DNA from 3 places in the Azovibrio sp. genome. Region 1 is predicted to be linked to each of the others. Evidence: predicted binding sites of a transcription regulator. Region 1 holds the regulator's gene; each other region holds the start of a gene.
What was found. Region 1 encodes HrcA, which represses chaperone genes, less so after heat shock. Its sites were predicted from a motif close to TNTTAGCACTCNNNGNCNNNGAGTGCTAANA; they were not measured.
Positions count from the first base shown of each region.

Region 2: a site for HrcA is predicted at 3,110-3,140, ahead of rpoH (RNA polymerase sigma factor RpoH). Genes of this name have one in related genera too.
Region 3: a site for HrcA is predicted at 2,536-2,566, ahead of WBH99_RS09560 (co-chaperone GroES). Genes of this name have one in related genera too.

Region 1 covers NZ_JBASOH010000134.1:8,632-14,895, reverse strand. Annotated here, with positions in the region: gene recN (DNA repair protein RecN) at 1-188, opposite strand, end outside; gene WBH99_RS12995 (NAD kinase) at 188-1,099, opposite strand; gene hrcA (heat-inducible transcriptional repressor HrcA) at 1,174-2,202, shown strand; gene hemH (ferrochelatase) at 2,205-3,305, shown strand; gene WBH99_RS12980 (VCBS repeat-containing protein) at 3,411-4,460, shown strand; gene WBH99_RS12975 (methyl-accepting chemotaxis protein) at 4,532-6,154, shown strand; gene WBH99_RS12970 (protein kinase domain-containing protein) at 6,185-6,264, opposite strand, start outside.
Region 2 covers NZ_JBASOH010000120.1:31,251-37,514, reverse strand. Annotated here, with positions in the region: gene WBH99_RS11470 (M16 family metallopeptidase) at 1-175, opposite strand, end outside; gene ftsY (signal recognition particle-docking protein FtsY) at 296-1,288, shown strand; gene WBH99_RS11460 (cell division ATP-binding protein FtsE) at 1,285-1,938, shown strand; gene ftsX (permease-like cell division protein FtsX) at 1,935-2,834, shown strand; gene rpoH (RNA polymerase sigma factor RpoH) at 3,170-4,027, shown strand; gene WBH99_RS11445 (pseudouridine synthase) at 4,043-4,762, opposite strand; gene WBH99_RS11440 (FKBP-type peptidyl-prolyl cis-trans isomerase) at 4,906-5,256, opposite strand; gene WBH99_RS11435 (ATP-binding protein) at 5,479-5,850, opposite strand; gene WBH99_RS11430 (isochorismatase family protein) at 5,915-6,264, opposite strand, start outside.
Region 3 covers NZ_JBASOH010000109.1:15,757-22,020, forward strand. Annotated here, with positions in the region: gene dacB (D-alanyl-D-alanine carboxypeptidase/D-alanyl-D-alanine endopeptidase) at 1-250, opposite strand, end outside; gene WBH99_RS09555 (methyl-accepting chemotaxis protein) at 247-2,346, opposite strand; gene WBH99_RS09560 (co-chaperone GroES) at 2,639-2,929, shown strand; gene groL (chaperonin GroEL) at 2,976-4,625, shown strand; gene WBH99_RS09570 (peptide chain release factor 3) at 4,859-6,264, shown strand, end outside.

The DNA.
Region 1 (6,264 bases):
TCGGCCTTTTCCTTGCCGGAACGGACGACCCCGGGATCGGCCCGTTCGCCCAGCGTCAGGGCCAGGGCGTCGATAAGGATGGACTTGCCGGCTCCGGTCTCCCCGGTCAGCGCTCCAAAGCCCTGGGAAAAATCCAGTTCCAGGCGATCGACAATGACGAAATCACGAACGGCAAGATGGACGAGCATCAATGTCCCCTGGGCCGCTCGCTCCACTGGAGCTTCTGGCGCAGCATGGCGAAATAGCTGTATCCGGGGGGATGCAGGAAACAGATGGAGTAATCAGAGCGGCGCAGGCGGATTGCGTCGCCCCGTTGCAGATTGAGGGTGAGCTGGCCATCGAAGTGCACCCGGGGATCGTCCGCATGGTTGATGATGAGTTCAATCTCCACCCGGTCATCCACGATTACCGGCCTGTTGGTGAGTGCATGGGGACACAGGGGAACCAGGGCGATGCCGGTCAGGGTGGGATGCAGGATCGGCCCGTTGGCCGACAGGGAATAGGCAGTGGACCCGGTTGGCGTGGAAAAGATCAGGCCGTCGGAACGCAGGTTGTAGATGAATTCGCCGTTGATGAACAGCTCGCACTCGATCATCCGGCCGATGGCGCCCTTGTCCACCACGATGTCGTTCAAGGCCATGTTGGTGGCGATTTCCTTGCCGCCCCGCACCACCTCCGCATCCAGCAACATGCGCGCTTCGGGCTGGAAGCGCCCATCGAGCAGGTCCTCCATGCAGCTCAGCATGTCACATCGGGCGATGTCGGTCATGAATCCCAGCCGCCCCTGATTCACCCCCACCAGGGGCACCTTGTAGCGGGCCAGGCGGCGGGCGGCATTGAGCATGGTGCCATCCCCGCCCAGCACGATGGCCACATCGGCATGGGCGCCAATGTCATTGAAGCCGCAGATCACCCAGCGATTCAAGGCGGCTTCCCGGTTCATGTTCTCGGCCGTTTCCCGCTCGATGAACACCACGACGCCCCGCTCGTGCAGGAACTCGGCCAGCTCGATCAGGGCATCGCCCATCTCGCGGCTCTGATATTTGCCGACCAGGGCGATGGTGCGCGGTGAATGCAGGGAATGAAAGGGGAAATTCATGGAAACGGATTTAAGCATAAAACCCGCTGCAACGGCGCACTCCCGCCGCCCTGCTTTTTTCGTACAATCGCGCCATGCTTGATGATCGCTCCCGCTCCCTGCTAAAAACGCTGATTGAGCATTACATTGCCGAGGGCGCCCCCGTGGGCTCGCGGGCCCTGTCAAAATTTTCGAGCCTCGAACTCTCTCCTGCCACCATCCGCAATGTGATGGCGGACCTCGAAGAGGCTGGCTTTGTATCCAGCCCCCACACCTCGGCCGGGCGGGTACCGACTCCCCGGGGCTATCGCCTGTTCGTGGACAACCTGCTCACGGTGCGCCCCCTGGAACAGCGGCAGATCATGGAAATCGGCGAATCCCTGCGCCCCGACCGGCCTCAGCAACTGATTGCCAATGCCTCCCAGCTGCTCTCGCAGCTCACCCACTTTGCCGGCGTGGTAGCCACACCCCGGCGCAGTTCCCCGAGAATCCGGCAGATCGAGTTTCTCAGCCTTTCGGAAAAACGCATCCTGCTGATTCTCGTCACCTCCGACGGGGACGTGCAAAACCGCATCCTGTTTACCGAGCAGGCCTACAACTCGTCGGAACTGGTGGAAGCCGCCAATTACCTGAACCAGAATTTTGCCGGTCTGGACTTCGAGCAGATCCGTCACCGGATTCGTGACGAGTTGAAGCAACTGCATCAGGACATGCAGGAATTGATGCAAGCCGCCCTGACCGCCAGCGACGAAGCCCTCTCCGCCGATCCCCAGGCCTGCGTGATTACGGGCGAGCGCAATCTGCTGGACGTAGACGATCTTTCCTCCAACATGAAGCGGCTGCGGGAACTGTTCGACCTGTTCGAGCACCGCTCCGGCCTCATGGGGCTGCTGGAACACTCCCACAAGGCCGAAGGCATCCAGATCTTCATCGGCGGCGAATCCGGCCTCGCCCCTCTGGACGAATGCAGCGTCATCACCGCCCCCTATGAAGTAGACGGCCAGGTGGTGGGCTCCCTGGGCGTCATCGGCCCCACCCGCATGCCCTACGAACGGGTCATCCCGATTGTGGATATCACTGCCAAACTCCTCTCCAGTGCCCTGAGCAGCCAAATCGGAAAATGAACATGAGCAGATTCCTGCCCGAACCCCCGCATCACCACGACCAGCCGCCCGCCATCGGCATCCTGCTCATCAACCTGGGTACCCCGGAAGCCCCCACCCCCCGTTCGGTCAGGACCTACCTGAAGCAGTTCCTCTCCGACCCGCGGGTGGTGGAAATCCCCCGGCTGCTCTGGTGGCCCGTCTTGAATGGCATCATCCTCAACACCCGCCCGAAAAAATCTGCCGCCAAATACGCAACCGTCTGGACCAGGCAGGGCTCCCCGCTGCGCACCCACACCGAACAGCAGGCCCGCTTGCTGCAGGGCTATCTGGGCGAACGGGGTATCCAGGCCCAGGTAGCCTGGGCCATGCGCTACGGCGCCCCGGATGTGGAACGGACACTCGGCAAGATGAAAGCCGGGAATGTGCAACGCATTCTGGTGCTGCCCATGTACCCCCAGTATGCCGCCAGCACCACCGCCACCGCCCTGGACATGGTGTTTGACTGGTTCCAGAAAACACGCAACCAGCCGGAACTGCGCACCATCCGCAACTTCCATGACCACCCGGGCTATCTCGGCGCCCTGGAGGACAGTGTGCGCCAGCACTGGCGCGCCCATGGCCGGCCCGACGACGGCACCCGCCTGCTCATCAGCTTCCACGGCCTGCCCCGGCGCAGCCTGGACCTGGGCGATCCTTATTACTGCGAGTGCCAGAAAACCGGACGCCTGCTGGCCGAACGCCTGAACCTGTCCCGTGAGCAATACCAGATCTCTTTCCAGTCCCGCTTCGGCAAGGCCGAATGGCTGCAGCCCTACACCGCGCCAACCCTGGCCGAGTGGGGACACCAGGGAGTCCGCCGGGTGGACGTGATCTGCCCCGGCTTCGTGGCCGACTGCCTGGAGACCCTGGAAGAAATCGCCAGGGAAGGCCAGCAGGACTTTCTCGCCGCCGGCGGCAAGGAATACCACTACATCCCCGCGCTCAACGCAAAACCGGCCTGGATTCACGCCCTCACCGACTTGGTGGAAAGCCACCTGGCCGGCTGGCCCCTCTCCCCGCCTCCCGCCGTCGAGCGGGTGGAAACCGCCAACCGGGCCCGCGCCCTGGGGGCTTCCAGCTAAGCCTTCAATCAGATCGCCCCCACGATCCTGCGTGGCAGCTCCTCAAGTCTTTTTTAACCAGGCCGTTAAAGACTCATGGAGTTATCACCTTTGGAGGATGCTGCCATGAAAATCGCCAGCGCCAATCTGCAGATGGCATCCAGCCACATGGCCACTCAGGAACACCAGGTTCAGGAGTCCGTCAAGATGTGGGTGGGGCCTCGCCGCCCCGGTTTTGCAGGGGAACCACAAAATCCGCCCCGGGCCGCCCTGCCCCCGGTAGTCATCTCACCTGCCGCCAGACAGGCACAACAACTGGAAAGCGAGACAGCCAACGCTGTCCAGAGCCAGGAAAGTGAAGTGGAGAATGACCCCAAGCTCGTCCTGATCCGTTCCGTCATTGAAATGCTGACGGGCCGCAAAGTACGCCTGTTCAACCCGGAAGAGTTGCAGGTGGAAGGAGAAGAAACCGCACAGGCCAATCCGGAAAATGCCAACCGCCCTGCAGGGTTTGGGGTGGAATACGAGCGCCATGAATCCTATTCAGAAACAGAAAGCACCACTTTCGCAGCCCGGGGCCTGATCAAAACCGGGGATGGACGAGAAATCGCCTTTCAGCTGGAAATGACCATGTCCCGCAGTTACGCCGAAACAAGCGATATCAGCCTGCGCCTGGGCGATGCCGTCGTGAAAGATCCTCTGGTCCTCAATTTCAGCGGCCAGGCCGCCCAGCTCACCGACACCCGCTTTGAATTTGACCTGGATGCGGATGGCCAGAAGGATTCCATCAATTTTGTGAAGTCAGGCAGCGGCTTCCTGGTGTTCGACCGCAATGGCGACGGGGCCATCAACAATGGCCGGGAAATGTTCGGCGCCCTGACCGGAGACGGTTTCAAGGAACTCGCTGCCCTGGATGACGACCGCAATGGCTGGATCGACGAGAACGACAGCGCCTATCGGGATTTGCAAGTCTGGCGCAAGAACAGCCAGGGGCAGGACGATCTGAGCACCTTGCAGGAAGCCAATGTCGGCGCCATCAGCCTGGCCCGGGTTGCCACTCCCTTTGCCGTCAAGGACACAAACAACCAACTTCAGGGCCAAATCCAAAATACCGGGATATTTTTGCAAGAAACAGGTGAGGCTGGCACAATACAGAAGATAGACTTGGCAGTCTGAAAATCAGCTGGTCCTGCATGGTTCTCCTGGCGGAGCAAGCTGCAATCGATATCCGTGGGAGACGAGGACACATGATGAAACGGATCAGTGACTGGAAGATCTGGATTCGCCTGACCGCCGCCATCTGGCTGGTGCTGGTCATCGCCTGGGCGGGGCTGATCACCTGGGAAAGCAGGGAAAACCGCAGCACCGCCATCCATCAAGCCTCGGATTTCGCCCAGAGCATTCACGAGATGACCATGGCCGGCCTCACCGGCATGATGATCACCGGCACGGTCGGCCAGCGGGAAGTCTTTCTCGACCAGATCAAGCAGCTCTCCATCATCAAGGATCTGCACGTGGCGCGCAGCGAGGCCGTCGTCAAACTCTTCGGCCCCGACACCAAGTCCACCCGGGCCCTGGACCCCGTCGAAGCGCAGGTGCTGGCCACGGGCAAGCCCTACGTGGCGGTGGAAAGCCTGGACGGCCACCACGCCCTGCGCGTCATCAACCCCACCGCCGCCAGCCACAACTACCTCGGCAAGGACTGCATCGCCTGCCATCAGGTTCCCGAAGGCACCCCCCTCGGCATCGTGAGCATGAGGATCTCTCTGGATTCCGTCGAAACCGCCGTCTCGGCCATGCGCCTCAAGATGGCAGGCGCCGCCTTCCTGGTCAGCCTGCTGCTCCTTTTCGTCATCTACTGGCTCACCCACCACTTCGTCACCCAGCCCATGGAAGATCTCAAGCGTGGCCTGATGGACATCGCCAGCGGCGAAGGCGACCTGACCCGCCGGCTCGAGGTCAAAGGCGGGGACGAAATCGGCCAGACCGCCCAGGTCTTCAACCAGATGATGGAAAACTTCAATCAGCTGATACGCCAGGTCAGCACCGCCGCCCAGCAGGTCTCGGCCAAGGCCCACGACCTTTCCAGCAGCGCCACCCGGGTCGCCGACAGTTCCCACCGCCAGGACGAGAAATCCATCCAGGCCGCTGCCGCCATCGAGCAACTGGTCAGCAGCATTTCCTCCATCGCCCAGAGCGCGGAGCAGGTCCAGCACCAGTCCCAGGAATCCCTCGACCGGGCCCAGGCCGGCAACCGTAGCCTGAGCGAACTGCTCACCGAAATGGACGTGGTGGAATCGGCCGTCAAGCAGATGGCCGAGTCGGTCAATGAATTCGTGCGCAACACCGAAGCCATCAACGCCATGACCCAGGAAGTCAAGGACATCGCCGATCAGACCAACCTGCTGGCCCTCAACGCCGCCATCGAAGCGGCCCGGGCCGGCGAACAGGGCCGTGGCTTCGCCGTCGTGGCCGACGAGGTCAAGAAACTGGCGGAAAAATCCTCCCACTCCGCAGGTGAAATCGACGCCATCACCGAACGACTCACCTCACAATCGGCAGCGGTCAGGAAGGCGATTCACGAGGGACTGTCACACCTCTCCAGCAGCCAGGAGTCGGTGCATACGGTCGCCGACATCCTGCAGGCCACCAATGGCTCGGTCAAGGAAGTGGGCGAGGGGCTCGATACCATCGCCCTGGCCACCGACCAGCAGCGGCGCGTTTCTGGCGAAGTCGTGGAAAACATCGAAGCCATCGCCAGCATGGCCCGGGACAACACCAGCGCCGTGGAAGAGACGGCCACCGCCGCCGACGACCTCAAGGACCTGGCCGACAACCTGCAGCGGACCGTCGGCCGCTTCAAGGTCTAGCGCGCACCAGAACCCGTCAGCAGAACCCGATTACATGGGCAGCAGTTCCAGATCGAGACCTCCGGCCGGAGGCGGACCGCTGCCCTGGGTGGCCGCCGGTCCCTGAGGGG
Region 2 (6,264 bases), on a different contig from region 1:
CCTCGTCCATGCTGCCTACCCGGTACCAGACCATGTGGGCCACCACCGGGGCGCGGTGGTCTTCCTTGACCACCACCTTCAGGCCGTTCTTCAATGTGGTTTCATAAGGATTGGCAAGGACCGGCAGCGCCAGGACCAGGCCGCTCAAAAGCAGGGCGACTCCGTGTTTTCGCATGGGAAATCAGGGCTTTCTGTTAGAATTTGCGACTCCGGCGGCATCTTAATGGCAAGTCGCCGGGCTGTCAGCCCAAGCGTGACAACTTTCCTACGACACCACCTGAAAAGACAACGTTCCATGTTCGGTTTCCTGAAGAAAAAAGGCGGCGATGCAACGACCGGATCTGCACAGGATGCGGCCACGACCGAACCCCTCGAAAAATCCCTCTCCTGGCGGGAGCGCCTGTTTGGCGGCCTGGCCAAGACCCGGGCCCAGCTGGGCGGCAAGCTCAAGTCCATCTTCTCCCGCGGCAAGGTGGACGAGGAGCTGCTGGAGGAGCTGGAAACCCTGCTGCTCACCAGCGACGTGGGCGTGGAGGCGACCCAGCACCTGCTCGATGCCCTCAAATCCCGCGCCAGGAAGGACGCGCTGGACACGCCGGAAGCAATCCAGGCCGCCCTTTCCGATGCACTGACCGAATTGCTGACGCCCCTGGAGCAGCCCCTGAAGATCGAGGGGCAACAGCCCTACATCATCATGATTGCCGGGGTGAACGGGGCCGGCAAGACCACCTCCATCGGCAAACTGGCGAAGTACTTCCAGAACCAGGGCAAGAGCGTGCTGCTGGCCGCCGGCGACACCTTCCGCGCCGCTGCCCGGGAACAACTGGTGATCTGGGGCGAACGCAACCACGTCACCGTGATCGCCCAGGACGGCGGCGACCCGGCGGCCGTGGTGTTCGATGCCATCAGCGCCGCCCGGGCCCGGGGCATCGACATCGTGCTGGCCGACACCGCCGGCCGCCTGCCCACCCAGCTGCACCTGATGGAAGAAATCGCCAAGGTGCGCCGGGTGATCCAGAAGGCCGACCCGAGCGGCCCGCACGAGGTGCTGCTGGTGCTCGATGCCAACATCGGCCAGAACGCCCTCGCCCAGGTCAAGGCCTTCGACAAGTCCATCCACATCACCGGCCTGGTGCTGACCAAGCTCGACGGCACCGCCAAGGGCGGCGTGATTGCCGCCATCGCCCGCCAGTGCCCGAAGCCGATCCGCTTCATCGGCGTCGGCGAAGGCATCGACGACCTGCGCCCCTTCGTGGCGCGGGACTTCGTGGACGCGATCTTCGCATGATCGTCTGCAGCGGCCTCACCAAGCGCTACCCCGGCGGCTACGAAGCCATCAAGAATCTCGGCTTCGAGATCGCCGGCGGCGACATGGTCTTCATCACCGGCCACTCGGGAGCCGGCAAGACCACCTTGCTGAAGTTGCTCGGCGCCATCGAACGCCCCACCTCCGGCAGCCTGATCGTCAACGGCCAGAACCTGACCGCCCTGCGCAAGGCCGCCCTGCCTTACCTGCGCCGCAACCTGGGCCTGATCTTTCAGGACCAGAAGCTGCTGTTTGACCGCAGCGCCCTGGACAACGTGCTGCTGCCCCTGGAAATCATCGGCCTGCCCCCCAGGGAAGCCCAGCGCCGGGCCCGCGCCGCCCTCGACAAGGTGGGCCTGCTGGAGCGGGAAAAGGCCAACCCCATCGCCCTTTCCGGCGGCGAACAACAGCGCCTCGCCATCGCCCGGGCCGTGGTCAACCGCCCCACCATCTTGCTCGCGGATGAACCCACCACCAACCTGGACCCGGATTCCGCCCGTCAGGTGTTCGATCTGTTTGCGGCCTTCAACCAGGTGCGGGTCACCGTCATCATCGCCACTCACGCCCCCCACGACATATCCGGCCGCAAACCCCGGCTGATCACCCTGGATCACGGCAGGATCGCCCCATGAATACCTGGCTCCGCCAACACCTGGCCGCCTTCCGCCGCGCCCTGCGCCGGCTCTGGGCCGCCCCCCTGAACACCCTGCTGTCGCTGCTGGTGATCGGCATCACCATGACGCTGCCCGCCGCCGGCTACGTCTTCCTGGACAACCTGAAAACCCTGGGCAAGAGCGCCGCCGGGGTGCAGCAGATCAGCATCTTCATGCAGACCGGCGCCAGCGCGGATGTCGTCAAGGGGGTGGAACAGCACCTGGAAGACAAGGTGCCCGGCCAATGGCATTTCGTGCCCCGGGAAACCGCCCTGAACCGCCTCAAATCCACCGAAGGCATGGCCGAGATCGTCGCCAGCCTGCCCCGGAACCCCCTGCCCGACGCCTTCATCGTCGAGCCTCGGGACGCCTCCCCGGAAACCCTGGAAGCCCTGCGGGAAAGCTTTGCCAGCCAGCCCGGCGTCGCCCACGTGCAACTGGATTCGGCCTGGATCAAGCGTTTCGACGCCTTCCTCCGGCTCGGCAAACTGGCCGTCAGCCTGCTCGCCGCCATTTTCGCCGCAGGGCTCACCGCCGTCACCTTCAACACCATCCGCCTGCAAGTGCTGGCCCAGGCCGACGAAATCCAGGTAGCCCGGCTGATCGGCGCCACCGACGCCTTCATCCGCCGCCCCTTCTACTATTCCGGAGCCCTCCAGGGCGCCCTCGGGGGGCTTGCCGCCGGTCTCATCATCAGCCTCGGCATCCGGGCTCTGGCCACGCCCGTCGCCGAACTGGCCAGCCTTTACGGCAGCGCCTTCGCGCTCCAGGGCCTCTCCCCCCAGTTCTTCGCCCTGCTCGCCGGCATCGGCGCCGGCCTCGGCTGGCTGGGCGCCCAGCTTTCAGTGAGCATGGCCCTGCACCAGATGGAGTGAGCCCCAGCCCGGCGCCTGCCGACGCCGTAAAAGCCGGCGGCGGATTTGCCCTGCTTCAGGGCTTGCTTTGCGACCCAGTTGCCGGATAATCGCTCAGGCCCTGCGGTTGCCGCGTAACGCTCCGATTGCTTGCTTTCCCGATGCCTTTCCCGATGGCTTTCCCGATGCCTTTCACATTCGGGCGCCAAGTTCCTTGCAAAAAGATAGAATCCGGCCAGAGGTGAAGCGGCTTTGATCGATTTCGAACCTCCGGATCGCAACGAACCTTTTCTCCCTTTTAGCACTCTCATGAAACGAGTGCTAAAATAATCCGTCATCAAGGAGGAAACCGAACCATGACCCAAGCCCTGGCTTTTTCCATTCCCTCGACAGTCGGCAGCATCGAGACCTACATTCAGGCCGCGAACCGGGTGCCCATGCTGTCAGAAGCAGAAGAAATCCAGCTTGCCCGTCGCTTTCATGAGGAACAAGATCTGGAGGCGGCCCGGCAACTGGTACTTTCCCATTTGCGTCTGGTGATTTCCATTGCCCGGGGTTATCTCGGCTATGGGCTGCCGCACGCGGACCTGATCCAGGAAGGCAATGTGGGCCTGATGAAGGCCGTCAAGCGTTTCGACCCGGACCGCGGCGTGCGCCTGGTGTCCTTTGCCATTCACTGGATCAAGGCCGAAATCCACGAATACATCCTGAAGAACTGGCGCATGGTGAAGGTGGCCACCACCAAGGCCCAGCGCAAGCTGTTCTTCAACCTGCGCAGTCTCAAGAACGGTTACGAAGGTGGCCACAGCCTTTCCCCCGGGCAGACCGCCGAGATTGCCGCGAAACTGGGCGTCAAGGTCGAGGAAGTCGGGGAGATGGAAACCCGCATGACCGGGCGCGACATGGCCCTGGAAAACAGCGCCGATGATGACGAGGATGCCTACGCCCCGATCGACTACCTGACGGACAGCCACTACGAACCCACCCAGGTGATCGAAGCTCGGGAATATGCCCGCCTGCAGGACGAAGGACTGCGCAGCGCCCTCGATGGCCTGGACCCCCGCAGCCGCCGCATCATCGAAGCCCGTTGGCTGGCCGGGGACGAGAGCGCCACCCTGCATGACCTGGCGGACGAGTTCCAGGTTTCTGCCGAGCGCATCCGCCAGATCGAGGTGAAGGCCCTGCAGAAGATGCGCGGCCTGCTGACGGCCTGAGCCGCTTTTCCGGCCTCAGAAGCTTTCACCCTCGCGCAGGTAACGCCAGCGGCCCGCAGGCAGGTCGCCCAGGCGCACCCGGCCCAGGCGCACCCGCTTCAGGCCCACCACGCGCAGCCCCACCTGTTCGCACATGCGGCGGATCTGGCGCTTCTTGCCTTCGCGCAGCACGAAGCGGAGCTGATCCTCGTTCTGCCACTCCACCTTCGCGGGCCGCAAGGGTTTGCCATCCAGGGAAAGCCCGTGGCGCAGCAGTTCCAGCCCCCCGGGGATCAACTGCCCCTCCACCCGCACCAGGTATTCCTTCTCCACCCCGGAATCCTCGCCGATCAACTGACGGGCAATGCGGCCATCCTGAGTCATGACCAGCAGGCCGGTGGAATCGATGTCCAGCCGGCCGGCGGGGGCCAGGCCGCGCAGCTGCCGGGGGTCGAACTCCGGATCGCCCTCCTCGCGCCACTGGTTTTCCTTGCGGATCAGCACCACTGCCGGCTCATAGCCGGGTTCCGGCTGACCGGAAACGAAGCCCACCGGCTTGTTGAGCAAAATGGTGACGAGGCGGGCCTGGCTCTTCCTGGCTTCGGCCCCCAGGGTGACCACGGCATCAGGCGCCGCCCGGGTTCCCAGTTCGGTGACCCGCACCCCATCGACGAATACCAGACCGCGTTCGATGTAGGCGTCGGCTTCGCGGCGGGAACAGAGGCCCTGCTCGGCCAGCAGTTTGGAAACGCGCACCCCGGTTGGCGCCTCGCCGCTGGCAGCGGCAACCGGTTTTGGCGCTGCCAGCGGCCGAGGCGCAGGGGAGGCCGGCCGGGACCGGGAACCGGCATCGCAGCCCGGCCCCTCTACCCGGACCCGTTTGGGTTTGTGCGCTTCGCTCACTGAATTTCCAGCAGTTCCACTTCAAACACCAGGGTGGCATTGGGAGGAATCACGCCACCGGCCCCCATGCGGCCGTAGCCCATTTCGGGAGGAATGGTCAGCTTGCGCAGACCGCCCACCTTCATGCCCTGCACGCCCACGTCCCAGCCCTGAATGACCCGGCGCCCCCCGAGAGGAAAGGCAAAGGGTTCGCCGCGGTCGAGGCTGGAGTCGAACTTGCTGCCATCGGTGAGCCAGCCCGTGTAATGCACCCAAACATGCTGGCCGGCAGTGGCCTCGGCACCTTCGCCCACGCGCAGGTCTTCAATGATCAGTTCCTTGGTATCGGCCATGTGCGGCTTCTCCATGTGCGGCTCCTTTGTGATTCGAGGATGGGTCGCCGAGCGACAAAGCCGGAAGTTTAACGGACAGGCCCCAGGGCTGGCAGTAGAAACGGCAATTGATTTTTTCTCAATCGCCCGTTTTGCCCTTCCCGCGCTGCTCTCGGGAAGCTCACCGCGCCGTGCTGACGTCAGTATCGGCTCGACATCCCGCTGCGCACCGCCCTCCGCCCCTCCGCCCCTCCGCCCTCATCCTTCAGCGGCGGACACGGCTTGTTCCGCAGGGTCGTGAGAGGGAGGATTGCCGCGCGGCAGGGAGAAGATGAAGCGCGCGCCGCCCTCGGGCCCATTCTCGGCGCGAATCCTGCCGCCATGGGCTTCGACGATGGCCTGGCAGATCGCCAGCCCGAGGCCCACTCCGGGCGTTGCGCTCTCCTTCTGGCCACGCTCGAACTTCTTGAAGATGTCTTCCTCTTTTCCCTTGGGCAGGCCGGGACCATTGTCGGCAACCCAGATATCGACGTTGGGTCCATTCACTTTTGCGCCGATTTCGATGCGGCAGCCCTTCGGGGTGTACTTCCCGGCGTTTTCAAGCAGATTGAAAAGCACGCGTTCGATCAAGACCGCATCGAGTTCGAGTTAAGGCAAAAAATTGCACCGCCCGCGCGCGAATCAACGGATGAAATCAACGGATGAAGGTTTTCAGGACCGTACGAAAAACATCGGTATTCGCCCTCTCCAGCCATTCGAACGCCACCATTTCCCGCGACACGATATCTGCCCCGTGGCTCCGCATCCGTTCGAGGGCCAATTGTTTGTCCCGTTCCTGACGGGAACCGACCCCTTCTTCCACCACGAACACCCGCCGCCCCGCCGCCAGCAAATCCAGCACGGTCTGCTGCACGCAGACATGGGTTTCAGTGCCGGTGACAATCCACTGATGGCGCTCCCCTCCGGGCGCCTTCCACAACAAACCTCCGCTCACCGCAGAAAAATGTTCCTTCTCCACCACCGCCCCGGTTTTCAGCTGGGAAC
Region 3 (6,264 bases), on a different contig from region 1:
CGGCGGGGCCGAGGATTTCCAGGGCCGCGTAGGTGGTCACGAGCTTCATCACCGAAGCTGGATTCATGGCCTTCTGGGCATTGTGGGCGAGCAGGGGGCGGGGCGCGTCCAGGGGCTGGACCACCACCGCCACGGCCGTGGTGGGAATGTGGGCGGCCGCCAGGGCCTGGGTGACGCTGGCCGGCAGGGCCTGGGCCAGCAGGGAACCGGCCCAGAGCAGCAGGGCGGCCCCGGTCAGGGATCGGATCATCGGTGTCGGTAGAGCTGGAACTGGGCGACTACGTCATCTAGCTGGTGGGCGGTCTGCAACAGCTCATCCGCCGCGATCTTGGCTTGCCGGGCGGAATCGGTGTTCTGCTCGATCAGGTCGGTGATGTGCTCCATATTGCTGGCGACTTCCTGGCTGGCGATGTTTTGCTGCTGGGCGGCCTCGGAAATCTGCTGGGCCATGCTGGAGACCTGCTGGCTGGAACCGGTGATGCCCTCCAGGCCGGAGAGGCTCTCATGCAGCATGCCGATTCCAGTGCCGACCTCCTGGGCCGCCTGCTCCATGCTGGCGACGGCAGTCTGGGCCACCGACTGGATTTCGCTGACCATGGTGGCAATGTCGGTGGTGGAGCTGGCGGTGCGCTCGGCCAGCTTCTTCACCTCGTCGGCCACCACGGCGAAGCCCCGGCCCTGTTCCCCGGCCCGGGCGGCCTCGATGGCAGCGTTGAGGGCGAGGAGGTTGGTCTGGCTGGCGATTTCCTGGATCACCCGGGTGATGTCGCCGATCTTCTGGATGGCGTGGGAGAGCTGGTTGATGATGTGGCTGGAAGCCTGGACCGATTCGACCACCTTGCCGGTGGCGGTCATGCTCTGGCCGATCTTGTCATTGCTTTTCAGTACCAGGTCCTGGGAATTGCGGGCGGCGCTGGCGGTTTCTCCCGCATTGCTGGCCACTTCGGCCACGGACTGGCTGAATTCCTCGGTGGCGGCGGCGACGCTCTGGACGGCGTCCTGCTGTTGCAGCGACTGTTCGGCGACCTGGCTCATGTGGCGTTCCAGCAGCTGGCTCTTGCTGTCAATGGCCCGGGAAGCCGTGCGGACTTCATCCAGCATGGCCTGCAGGTGTGCTTGCATGACCCCCAGGTTGCAGAGCAGGATGCCGGTTTCGTCGCGGCCCGAGACGTCGATATTTTCCGTCAGCTTGCCTTCGGCAATGCTTTCGAAGTGGCTCAGGGCCTTGCGGATGGGCGTGACGATGGCCTGGATCAGCAGGTGGCCACCGAGGACGGCGATCAGCAGGGCCGCCAGGGTGCCGCCGATCGCCAGTTGCAGCACCAGTTCATAGCGTTTTTCCGCCTGGGTGTGGCGCTGGGCGGCGGCCTGGGCCAGGCGGTCGATCAGGGCGTTGCCGTCTTGCTGCATCCGGGTGTAGAGCGGGTTGATGTTGAGCAGCAGGACTTCATTGGCCTTCAGGTAATCCCCTTGTTGCAGCAGCTCGCGGGCCGGGTTTATCCCCTCCCGGGAAAAACGCTGCCGCGCTTCCCCGAACTTGTCGAGCAAGGCTTTTTGCTCAGGACTCATGGGGAGGGCCTTGACCTCCTCCAGCAGGGAATTGATTTCCTGGCGGTTCTTCAGGGTGTTGTCGATGTGCAGGGCCAGGGGATGGTCATGGAGCCGGGCATTCGGGTTGCCGGGGTCATGCTGCAGGCCGAGCATGAGCTGGGAGCGGTTGTCGCTCAGCAAGAACATGATGCGGTTGATCTTGTTGGAAGGGGCGAGCTCGTTCTGGTAGAGGGACTGCAATTCCCGGTTGGCTACGGCAATGCCTTTGACTCCCATGATGCCGCCCAGGATCAGCATCAGCATCAGGCCGAGCAGCATGGTCCACAGGCGGGTCTTGAGGGTCAGCTTGCCGAACCAGCCGCCCCGGGCGGAACTGAACTTGGCCTTGCTTTGCCGCAACTGGGCATAAGTGGCCTCGGCGGTTTTCACCTGCTGGGCATTGGCGGGTGTGCGCACCGACATGTAGCCGGTGATCTGGCCGTTTTTCTTGACCGGCACCACGAAGGCCTCCACCCAGTAGTGGTCACCGTTCTTGCAGCGGTTCTTGACCAGTCCCCGCCAGGGCACGCCCGACTTGACCGTGTTCCACAGGTCTTCAAAGGCCTGGGCGGGCATGTCCGGGTGGCGCACGATGTTGTGGCTCTGGCCGATCAATTCGGCCCGGGAAAAACCACTGATCTGCTCAAAGGCGTCATTCGCATATGTGATGACGCCTTTGAGATCGGTTCGGGAAATCAGGTAAGCATCGGCAGGAAAAGCGACTTCACGTTGGGTGACCGGCTGATTGTTCTTCATTTTATGGGGCGGGCGTCTCTGGTTAAGAATATCGGCGGAAAGTCATATGGCGTCCAACTGAAAGAGAATGAAGATTAAGCCGTGATTCGTCAATAGGATCATGTGCTCATGACGGTGCCAGATCATCCGGCGCCGCCGGCAAAAAAATCTTCTGCAGCAGCTCTTGAAATGAGAGGAGGGCGACCCTATTATTAGCACTCGCCGGCGAAGAGTGCTAACGGCCTCCCGCCATCCGGGGTCTGCCCCGCCAATTTCCTGTTGTCACTGTTTTTTTGAAAGAGGAGTCTGCTCCATGAAAATCCGTCCTTTGCACGACCGTGTGATCATCAAGCGCGTTGAAGCCGAGCGCACCACTGCCTCTGGCATCGTCATCCCTGATTCCGCCGGCGAAAAGCCCGATCAAGGTGAAGTCCTGGCCGTGGGGCCCGGCAAGCGTGACGACAATGGCAAGTACCTTGCGGTTGATCTGAAGGTGGGCGACAAGGTGCTGTTCGGCAAGTACGCCGGTCAGACCGTCAAGGTCGACGGCCAGGAAGTCCTGGTCATGCGTGAAGAAGACGTCATGGGCGTGCTGGAAGCCTGAGCGCTTTTCCCTCGACCCATCCCATAGTTAGAAATAGGAGATTCAAATGGCTGCTAAAGAAGTCAAATTCGGCGATTCCGCCCGTTCCCGCATGGTTGAAGGCATCAATATCCTGGCCGATGCCGTCAAGGTAACCCTGGGCCCCAAGGGCCGTAACGTGGTGCTGGAGCGTTCCTTCGGCGCCCCCACCGTGACCAAGGACGGCGTTTCCGTCGCCAAGGAAATCGAACTGAAGGACAAGTTCGCCAACATGGGCGCCCAGATGGTCAAGGAAGTTGCTTCCAAGACCTCCGACATCGCCGGTGACGGCACCACCACTGCCACCGTGCTGGCCCAGGCCATCGTCCGCGAAGGCATGAAGTATGTGGCCGCCGGCATGAACCCGATGGATCTGAAGCGCGGCATCGACAAGGCCGTCGCCGCCACCATCGAAGAACTGAAGAAGATTTCCAAGCCCTGCACCACCAACAAGGAAATCGCCCAGGTCGGTTCGATCTCCGCCAACTCTGATTCTTCCATCGGCGACATCATCGCCCAGGCCATGGAAAAGGTCGGCAAGGAAGGCGTCATCACCGTTGAAGACGGCAAGTCCCTGGACAACGAACTGGACGTGGTGGAAGGCATGCAGTTCGACCGCGGCTACCTGTCTCCCTACTTCATCAACAACGGCGACCGTCAGCAGGCCCTGCTGGAAAACCCCTTCGTGCTGCTGTTCGACAAGAAGATCTCCAGCATCCGTGACCTGCTGCCCGTGCTGGAACAGGTTGCCAAGGCCTCCCGCCCGCTGCTCATCATCGCAGAAGACGTAGAAGGCGAAGCCCTGGCTACCCTGGTGGTGAACAACATTCGCGGCATCCTGAAGACCGTGGCCGTCAAGGCTCCCGGCTTCGGTGACCGGCGCAAGGCCATGCTCGAAGACATCGCCATCCTGACCGGCGGCACCGTGATCTCCGAAGAGACCGGTCTGACCCTGGAAAAGGCTACCCTGAAGGATCTGGGCCAGGCCAAGCGCATCGAAGTGGCCAAGGAAAACACCACCATCATCGACGGCGCCGGCGATGCTGCTGCCATCGAAGCTCGTGTCAAGCAGATCCGTGTCCAGATCGAAGAAGCCACCAGCGACTACGACCGCGAAAAGCTGCAGGAACGTGTCGCCAAGCTGGCCGGCGGTGTGGCCGTGATCAAGGTGGGCGCTGCCACCGAAGTCGAAATGAAGGAAAAGAAGGCCCGCGTCGAGGACGCCCTGCATGCCACCCGCGCTGCCGTTGAAGAAGGCATCGTTCCCGGCGGCGGCGTGGCCCTGCTGCGTGCCCGTGCCAACATCTCCGGCCTCAAGGGCGACAACCATGACCAGGACTGCGGGATCAAGATCGTGCTGCGTGCCCTGGAACAGCCCCTGCGTGAAATCGTGGCCAATTCCGGTGACGAGCCTTCCGTGGTGGTGAACGAAGTGGTCAAGAATGCCGGCAATTACGGCTTCAACGCTGCCAACGGCATCTACGGTGACATGGTGGAAATGGGCGTGCTGGACCCCACCAAGGTGACCCGTTCCGCCCTGCAGAACGCTGCCTCCGTGGCCGGTCTGATGCTGACCACCGACTGCATGGTGGCCGAGCTGGTCGAAGACAAGCCGGCCGGCGGCATGCCCGACATGGGCGGCATGGGAGGTATGGGCGGCATGGGCATGGGAATGTAATCCCGGCTCCTGGCCGTTCCAAAAGGGGCCTGTGCCGACCTTGCCGGTCGGTGCGGCACCCCGGCCCCGACAATGCCCGTCATCCGCAAGATGACGGGCATTGTCATGTGGGGAGCCGGTTGGCGCTTGCCCCGCAGCGCGTATTGGGCTTGCCCGGGGACGTCCGGCTCCGTATCATTCCGCGTTTTGTTGCAACGCATCAGGCACTTGGCCTGCTGCTCTCAGGAGCTTTCGTGTCCCCCATTGCCCAGGAAGTGGCCCGCCGCCGCACCTTCGCCATCATCTCCCACCCGGACGCGGGTAAAACCACGCTGACCGAAAAGCTGCTCTTGTTTGCCGGCGCGATCCAGATCGCCGGCAGCGTCAAGGCCCGAAAGGCGAGCCGCCACGCCACCTCGGATTGGATGGAAATCGAAAAGCAGCGCGGCATTTCCGTGGCCTCCTCGGTGATGCAGATGGAGTACCGGGACTGCGTCATCAATCTGCTCGACACGCCGGGCCACCAGGATTTTTCCGAAGACACCTACCGGGTGCTCACCGCCGTGGACGCGGCCCTGATGGTGATCGACGCCGCCAACGGGGTGGAAGCCCAGACCTTGCGCCTGATCGAAGTCTGCCGGGCGCGCAACACCCCCATCCTCACCTTCATCAACAAGCTCGACCGGGAAGTGCGCGAGCCCCTCGACCTGCTCGACGAAATCGAGGCCACCCTGGGCATGCCCTGCGCGCCCCTGGCCTGGCCCATCGGCCAGGGCAAGCGCTTTCACGGCATCTACAACCTGCGCAATGACTCCATGCGGGTGTTTCGTCCGGGTGAGGAGCGCCGCTCCGACGAGGACGAAATACTCGACGGCGCCGACCAGGCGGCCCTGGCCGGGCGCTTTGGCGCCGAGTACGCCCGCGCCAGCCAGGAAATGGAACTGGTGCGGGAGGCCATGCCCGCCTTCGACCGGGAGGCATTCCTCGCCGGCCGCCAGACCCCGGTGTTCTTCGGTTCCGCCATCAACAACTTCGGCGTCCAGGAAGTGCTGGACGCCCTGGTGGACCTCGCCCCGGCCCCCGGCCCCCGCCAGGCGCTCAGTCGCACCGTCAAGCCCGAGGAGGAAAAATTCTCCGGTGTGGTTTTCAAGATCCAGGCCAACATGGACCCGGCGCACCGCGACCGGATCGCCTTCGTGCGGGTCTGCTCCGGCAAGTTCGAACCCGGCATGCGCCTCAAGGTGCGCCGCACCAACAAGGAAATGCGCCCCACCAATGTCGTCACCTTCCTCTCGCAGCGCCGCGACCGGGTGGATGAGGCCTTTGCCGGCGACGTGATCGGCATCACCACCCACGGCGGCCTGCAACTGGGGGACACCCTCTCCGAGGGCGAACTGCTGCAATACACGGGCCTGCCTTTCTTTGCGCCGGAATTGTTCCGCACCGTGGAACTGGCCGATCCCATGAAGAGCAAGCAGCTCAACAAGGGCCTGCAGGAACTGGGGGAAGAAGGCGCGATCCAGGTCTTCAAGCCGATGATGGGCAGCCTGATGCTCTTGGGGGCGATCGGCCCGCTGCAGTTTGAAGTGGTGGCGCACCGGTTGAAGACCGAATACGGGGTGGAGGTGCGCCTCGGTACCGCCAACTACGCCGGCGCCCG